Reyranella humidisoli: one gene and its partner. The protein of the gene in region 2 binds, or shares a complex with, the protein of the main gene of each other region. Links are inferred from orthologs where the notes say so. Each region holds a gene or a part of one and is shown on either strand. Other genes may lie near its edges. The genes, in order: hisF and hisH.

What was found.
Region 1: the proteins of hisH (region 2) and hisF are in contact, whole or in part, in a crystal structure (PDB 6RU0), measured with the Thermotoga maritima proteins. The link is inferred for Reyranella humidisoli from one-to-one orthologs. Residues at the interface, in WP_004080484.1 of Thermotoga maritima: Asn15, Arg18, Arg22, Arg117, Leu118, Pro119, His120, Met121, Gly122, Trp123, Asn124, Asn134, Gly135, Tyr136, Tyr138, Val140, Tyr158, Glu180, Lys181, Ser182, Ser183, Lys184, Ile185; in WP_004080486.1 of Thermotoga maritima: Met1, Leu2, Ala3, Arg5, Ser40, Glu41, Asp45, Glu46, Ala70, Glu71, Ile73, Asp74, Ile75, Pro76, Phe77, Asp98, Lys99, Ser122, Gln123, Glu161, Thr195, Leu196, Asn247, Arg249, Glu251.

The regions. Positions count from the first base shown.
Region 1 is NZ_JAHOPB010000001.1:1,116,831-1,120,086, reverse strand. The notes cover bases 116-3,057. They hold hisF (imidazole glycerol phosphate synthase subunit HisF), read right to left. Parts: upstream 2,003-3,057; coding sequence 1,229-2,002; downstream 116-1,228. Other genes in these bases: KQ910_RS05440 (glutathione S-transferase family protein), read right to left, coding at 2,793-3,057; hisA (1-(5-phosphoribosyl)-5-[(5-phosphoribosylamino)methylideneamino]imidazole-4-carboxamide isomerase), read right to left, coding at 2,010-2,738; KQ910_RS05455 (phosphoribosyl-ATP diphosphatase), read right to left, coding at 763-1,140; KQ910_RS05460 (hypothetical protein), read left to right, coding at 116-697. Also shown: more of KQ910_RS05460, read left to right, coding at 1-115; more of KQ910_RS05440, read right to left, coding at 3,058-3,256.
Region 2 is NZ_JAHOPB010000001.1:1,537,979-1,541,139, reverse strand. What follows is about bases 128-2,974. They hold hisH (imidazole glycerol phosphate synthase subunit HisH), read left to right. Parts: upstream 128-1,153; coding sequence 1,154-1,795; downstream 1,796-2,974. Other genes in these bases: KQ910_RS07520 (bestrophin-like domain), read left to right, coding at 2,341-2,974; KQ910_RS07525 (four-helix bundle copper-binding protein), read left to right, coding at 1,855-2,265; hisB (imidazoleglycerol-phosphate dehydratase HisB), read left to right, coding at 514-1,143; KQ910_RS07540 (DMT family transporter), read left to right, coding at 128-505. Outside these bases: more of KQ910_RS07540, read left to right, coding at 1-127; more of KQ910_RS07520, read left to right, coding at 2,975-3,161. UniProt on the Escherichia coli protein: IGPS catalyzes the conversion of PRFAR and glutamine to IGP, AICAR and glutamate. The HisH subunit catalyzes the hydrolysis of glutamine to glutamate and ammonia as part of the synthesis of IGP and AICAR.

The DNA of each region.
Region 1 (3,256 bases), 420 kb from region 2 along the record:
GCCGGGCCTGCTGAATGAGCTGCGCGAGGCGGCGCCGCGCAAGGTCGATGCGCCTGCCACCGTCGCCGTGAAGCTCGGCCGCCGCTTCGATCTGTGGCGCTCGCCGGTCGCGATCGGCGTCGTCATGGTGGTGCTGACGGCCTTCGCGATCGATGCCGCCGTCGGCCTCTACCAGGCGCGGTCGCTGCGCGAAGCCCGCCAGGCGCGGCTGCTGCTCGAGAACGCCGCGATGCGCTCGCTCTATGTCGAGCTGAAAGGCATCGCCTACGAACCCGACGGCAAGTCGTACCGCATGACGCTGTCGTTGCAGAACGTCAGCCCGAACGGTCCGCTCTACGTCATGCTGAACGCGGTCTCCGTCTTTGTTCAGTCGGGCATGGTCTGGCAGCAGGTCCCGTCACGTCCGGCGCCCGGCGTGAGCTGGGGCGTCGTGAAGGTGGTGGACGGCTACACTTATGACGTCGTGTTCACGCCCGACGTCGCCAACTGGGCCGAACTGATTCCGGGCTACATGCATGTCCGCATCCAGTCGGACCTGCTGGTGAGCGAGAAGGCGCAGCCCGGCAACGACGTCGTGGAGCGCCGCACGCCCTATTATGTCTACCTGAAGCCGCACGGCGCCAACGACGAGGACATCAAGGCGCGCAGCAAGTCGACCCGCACGCCGCCGCTCTTCATCCCGATGCCGCCGCACTGAGCGGGCGTCCGCCAAGGAGTCCGCCGGTCGTTCTGCCAGGTCCTTCGCTTCACTCAGGACGACAATTATGAACGCTTCCGGCTGGCCTTCTCGGCGATGCCGGACAGGCCTTCGCGGCGGGCCAGTTCGTCCCAGACCGCCTTCGGCTTCACGCCGACGGCGGCCCATAGCGTGAGCAGGTGGTAGAGCATGTCGGCGCTTTCGGCGACGAGCTTGGGCTTGTCGCCACGGATGCCCTCGATCAGCGCCTCGACGGCTTCCTCGCCCAGTTTCTTGGCGATCTGCTGGCGGCCTCGGCTGAACAGGCGCGCGGTGTAGGACGTTTCGGGATCGGCGCCCTTGCGGCTGTCGATCACGAGATACAGGCGATCGAGCGTATGTTCGTCGATCGTGACGATGCCGGGCTTGCTTCGAGCCTTCCTGGCTTTTTTCTTCTTCGCCATCCGCGGGGAACTCCGGCGCCCAGGGGGACGGGCGATAGAAACTTCACTACGCCTCTTCGACGGGCGCCGTGCTGATTCTACGCCAAAATCATGTCGCGCGCGAGATTTGTCGCACCGGCACGCCGGCTTGCGCGAGATGTTCCTTCGCCTGCGAGATGGTGAATTCGCCGAAGTGGAAGATCGATGCGGCGAGAACGGCCGAGGCACCGCCCTTCGTCACGCCGTCGACCAGATGATCGAGCGTGCCGACTCCGCCAGATGCGACGACCGGCACCGGCACCGCATCCGACACGGCCCGGGTCAGTTCGAGATCGAAACCCGACTTGGTGCCGTCCCGATCCATCGAGGTGAGCAGGATCTCGCCCGCGCCCGACTCCGCCATGCGGCACGCCCACTCGATCGCATCGAGGCCGGTGCCCTTGCGGCCGCCATGGGTGAAGACTTCCCACTTGCCGGGCGCGGTGCTGCGCGCGTCGATCGCCACGACGATGCACTGGTCGCCGTACTTCCGGGCGGCTTCGCGCACGAATTCCGGCCGCGCCACCGCCGCGGAGTTGATCGAGACCTTGTCGGCGCCGGCCAGCAGCAGCCGGCGGATGTCTTCGACCTGGCGCACGCCACCGCCCACGGTCAGCGGCATGAAGCACTGCTCCGCCGTGCGACCGACGACGTCGAGGATGGTGTCGCGGTTCTCGTGGCTGGCCGTGATGTCGAGGAAGGTGAGCTCGTCGGCGCCGGCGGCGTCGTAGATGCGCGCCTGCTCCACGGGATCGCCGGCATCGCGCAGGCCCACGAACTGCACGCCCTTCACGACGCGGCCATCCTTCACGTCGAGGCAGGGGATGATGCGGACCTTGAGCATGGCGCCGCTACTCGCCCTTCAGCACGCGGATCGCGTCGGGCACCGTCACGCGACCGTCATAGAGCGCGCGGCCGACGATGGCGCCGACGATGCCGAACTCCTCGGTGGGCTTCAGTTCGCGCAGATCGTCGAGCGAGCTGACGCCGCCCGAGGCGATGACCGGCGTGGTGAGATGTTGCGCCAGCGTGACCGTGGCATCGACGTTGACGCCGCCCATCGCGCCGTCGCGGTCGATGTCGGTGTAGATGATGGCCGAGACTCCGGCATCCTCGAAGCGCAGGGCGAGATCGAGCGCCCGCACCGTGCTCTGCTTGGTCCAGCCGTCGACTGCGACGATGCCCTCGCGGGCGTCGATGCCGACCGCGATCTGGCCGGGCCACTGCTTGCAGGCGGCTTTCACGAGGCCCGGCTCCTTGACTGCGATGGTGCCCAGGATCACCCGCTTCACGCCCGCCTCGAACCACTGCGCGATGCTCTCGATGGTGCGGATGCCGCCGCCGAGCTGGGTCGGCACCTCGACGTCCTTCAGGATGCTCTCGACCGCCGCGCGGTTGACCGGATGGCCCTCGACCGCACCGTTCAGGTCGACCAGATGCAGCCACTCGCAGCCGGCATTGGCAAAGGCCTTGGCCTGGGCGGCCGGGCTGTCGTTGAACACGGTGGCACGCTGCATGTCGCCGCGGAGAAGGCGCACGCACTTGCCGTCCTTGAGGTCGATCGCGGGGAAAAGGATCATGGCGGCGGGGGTTTAGCGCGGGGGGGCCCGGGGCGCCACCCCGATCGGTCGCCGTCAGCTTCGGCTTATGCCGATGATCCCCCCGATCAGGCGGCCGAGGTGAAACTTCGTCCAGATGTCCGCAGCGGAAAAGCTGGGACGCGCCTGCATGGCTGCCCAATAGCGCGCGAGCGCCGGCCGCTTCGGGATCTCCTGCCCGAGACCGGCGAATTCCATCCGTCCCAGAAACACGGTCCAGACGACATCGGCGACGCCGTAGGCGGGCGGTACCAGGACCCCGCGGCCGTCGCCCAGCGTCTGCTCGAGCCGGTCCATGAAGCCGATGGCTTCGGCGCGGCGTCGCTCCGATAGCTTCACGACGGCGTCCGGCTCGAAGGTGGCGATGCGCCGGGCGAAGACTTCGGCGCGCGCCTGATAGACGGACGCGAGATCGGGATTTGCCGCGGCGTGCGCCAGGAGTTGGCGTCGGGCCGCCTCGAGCCGCTTCGGGATCATGATCCGCGCCAGGGGATTGCGCG
Region 2 (3,161 bases):
CGTCGTGCTGGTCGTGAACAACAGCCTCACCTCGGTCACGCTGTCGTTCGGCAGCCTGGACGGCACCCTGCTCTGGATGCTCTCGGCTTTCGCCTGGGCGCTCTATGTTGAGCGCTGCGCGCCATACAATCAGCGGCTGGGCGCGCTTCCGGTCATGGCCTGGACGACCCTGCTCGGCTCGCTCGTACTGGTGCCGATCTCGCTCGCTTTCGATTCCTTGAGCGAGTTCGGACGGCTCGACGACAGGCTGCTGGGCTTCTGGCTCTACACTGCCATCTTCCCGGTGGGCGTCGCCTTCCTTGGCCTCACCGCCGGGCTGGAGCGGCTCGGGGTCAGCCGGGTCATGGTCTACATGTACCTGATCCCGGTGGCCGGGGTCGGTCTCTCGGCGGCCTTCTTCGGCGATCCGCTCACCACCGCCCGGGTGCTGGGCGGGCTGATCGTGCTGGCCGGCGTCATTCTGACGCGTGTCGCGCTCGACCGTGCCGCCCGCGTTCCTGTATGAACCTCCCCATGGCCACGACCACCACTCCCTTGACCACACCCGGCGCCGGCGGACGACGCGCGACCGTGGAGCGGGCGACCAAGGAAACCCGCATCGCCGCCGCCATCAACCTCGACGGCACCGGCGTCTACGACATCAAGACCGGCATCGGCTTCCTCGACCACATGCTCGAGCAGCTCTCCCGCCACAGCCTGATCGACATCACGCTGCGCGCCGAGGGCGACCTGCACATCGACTATCATCACACGACGGAAGATGCCGGCATCGTGCTGGGCGAGTGCCTGTCCAAGGCGCTGGGCGACCGCAAGGGCATCCGCCGCTACGGCAGCGCCACCATCCCGATGGACGAGACGCTGACCGAGGTGGCGCTCGATGCGTCGAACCGGCCGTACCTGATCTGGAAGGTCGAATTCACCAAGCCAAAGCTTGGCACGATGGACACCGAGCTGTTCAAGGAATGGTTCCAGGCCTTCGCCCAGCTGGGCGGCCTGACGCTGCACGTGTGGAACCACTACGGCGAGAACAACCACCACATCGTCGAGAGCTGCTTCAAGGGCATCGCCCGGGCGCTGCGCGTCGCGGTCGAGATCGACCCGCGGCAGACGACGGCGGTGCCCAGCACCAAGGGCGTGCTCTAGGCACCCCGACATGACCGTCGCAATCGTCGACTACGGCTCCGGCAACCTGCGCTCTGCCGCCAAGGCCTTCGAGCGCGCCGCGCGCGAGGCGGGCACGGACCCGCGCGTGCTGGTGACGTCGTCACCGGCCGAGGTCGCCGCCGCCGACCGCATCGTGCTGCCGGGCGTCGGCGCCTTCGCCGACTGCCGCGCCGGCCTCTATGGCGTGCCGGGCATGGTCGACACGTTGCAGCGCGAAGTGATCGAGCGCGGCAAGCCTTTCCTCGGCATCTGCGTGGGCATGCAGCTCATGGCCACCCGCGGCGTCGAATACGGCATCCATGCCGGGCTCGACTGGATCGCCGGCGACGTGGTGCGCATAGAACCGGGCAAGGATCATCTCAAGATTCCGCACATGGGCTGGAACGAGCTGTCGGACCTCAAGGCGCACGCGTTGCTCGACGGGATCCACCCGCACGACCATGCCTATTTCGTCCATTCCTTCCAGCTTGCGGCCAGCAAGCCCGAAACGGTGCTGGGACTGACCGACTATGGCGGACCGGTCACGGCCATCGTCGGCCGCGATAATCTCGCGGGCACGCAGTTCCATCCGGAGAAGAGCCAGGCCACCGGCCTGCGGCTGATCGCCAACTTCCTGCGCTGGAAACCCTGATCCCGTAACCAACCGGCTTCGCGCGCGTTTCTCCGCTGTTCATGAACAGAGGAGACGCCATGCACGCGCATCCGAGGCCGTCCCGCTTCCCGCCGGCCCGCGGGTCCCTCAGCGCGCCCCTCGCGCGCGCCATCGAGGCCTGCCATGCCTGTGCCGAGGCCTGCGTTTCCTGTGCCGATGTGAGCCTCGACGATGCCGCGGTCAGCCTCTCCCGCTGCATCCGGCTGGCGCTGGATTGCGCGGAGGCCTGCGCCACCACAGGTCCGGCGCTGGCGCGTGTCACCGCCTCCAATTCAGTCCTGCTGCGAAGCATGGCCGAAACCTGTGCCGGACTCTGCGAAGCCTGCGCCGCCGAATGCGACCTGCATGTCGACGAGCACGACCACTGCTGCCTGTGCGCCAAGGCCTGCCGGGCATGCGAGACGGCCTGCCGGGACGCCGCGATATCGCTGGGCGCGGCGGGACCCTAGTCAAAGAGCGGATGGCGACGGATCCGGCGAGATCGACCTTGTTCCGCGAGGACTGATCGCCGATCCTTCGCCTGCATGTCCCTCGGCCCCTTCGACACGTTGTTCGCCTTCCTCGGCAGGCTTTCCAGCGGCAACCTTCACCTCGCCGGCCTCCTCGTCCTGCTGATCCTGCTGGCCTCCCTTGAGATCGGCGTCCGGTTCGGGCGGCTCGCCGCCAGTCGTCATGTCCCCACCGAAGGCGAGAAATCGTCGGTCAATTTCGCGACGGCCGGCATGATGGGTCTGTTGGCGTTCCTGCTGGGCGTTTCGCTGTCGATGGCTTCGGACCGCTACCAGCAGCGCCGCGATTCGGTCCTGGCCGAGGCCAATGCGATCGGCACCGTCTGGCTGCGCGCCAGCGTCGGGACGGGCGCAGAGGGTGCGGCGCTGCAAAAGCTCTTGCGCGAGTACACCGAAGTCCGCATCGCGGTAGTGACCGGTTCGAACCCCTCGCCGCCCGAGGAGCTGCTGCAGCGCACGAACAACCTCCAGTCCGAGATATGGGCCCTCGCCCGCACCGTGGCCGAACGCTCGCCGACGCCGATCTCGGGCCTCTTGCTCACGTCACTCAACGAGATGATCGACCTGTCGCTGACGAACAGGCGCAATCTGAACGCCCATGTGCCGGCCTACATATTACGGCTCCTCCTGACCGTCTCGATCTTCGCGGTCGGGGCGGTGGGCTACGGGTTCGGCCTCGTCGGCAGCCGCCAGCTCCTGCTATCGGTGGTGCTGCTCGCGGTCTGGACCCTCGCCATCGTGCTGATCATTGACATCGACCGGCCGCAGACCGGCGAGGTCCGCATCGACCCCGCACCGCTCGTCTGGACATTGCAGGGCTTCGGGCCGGCGAAGTA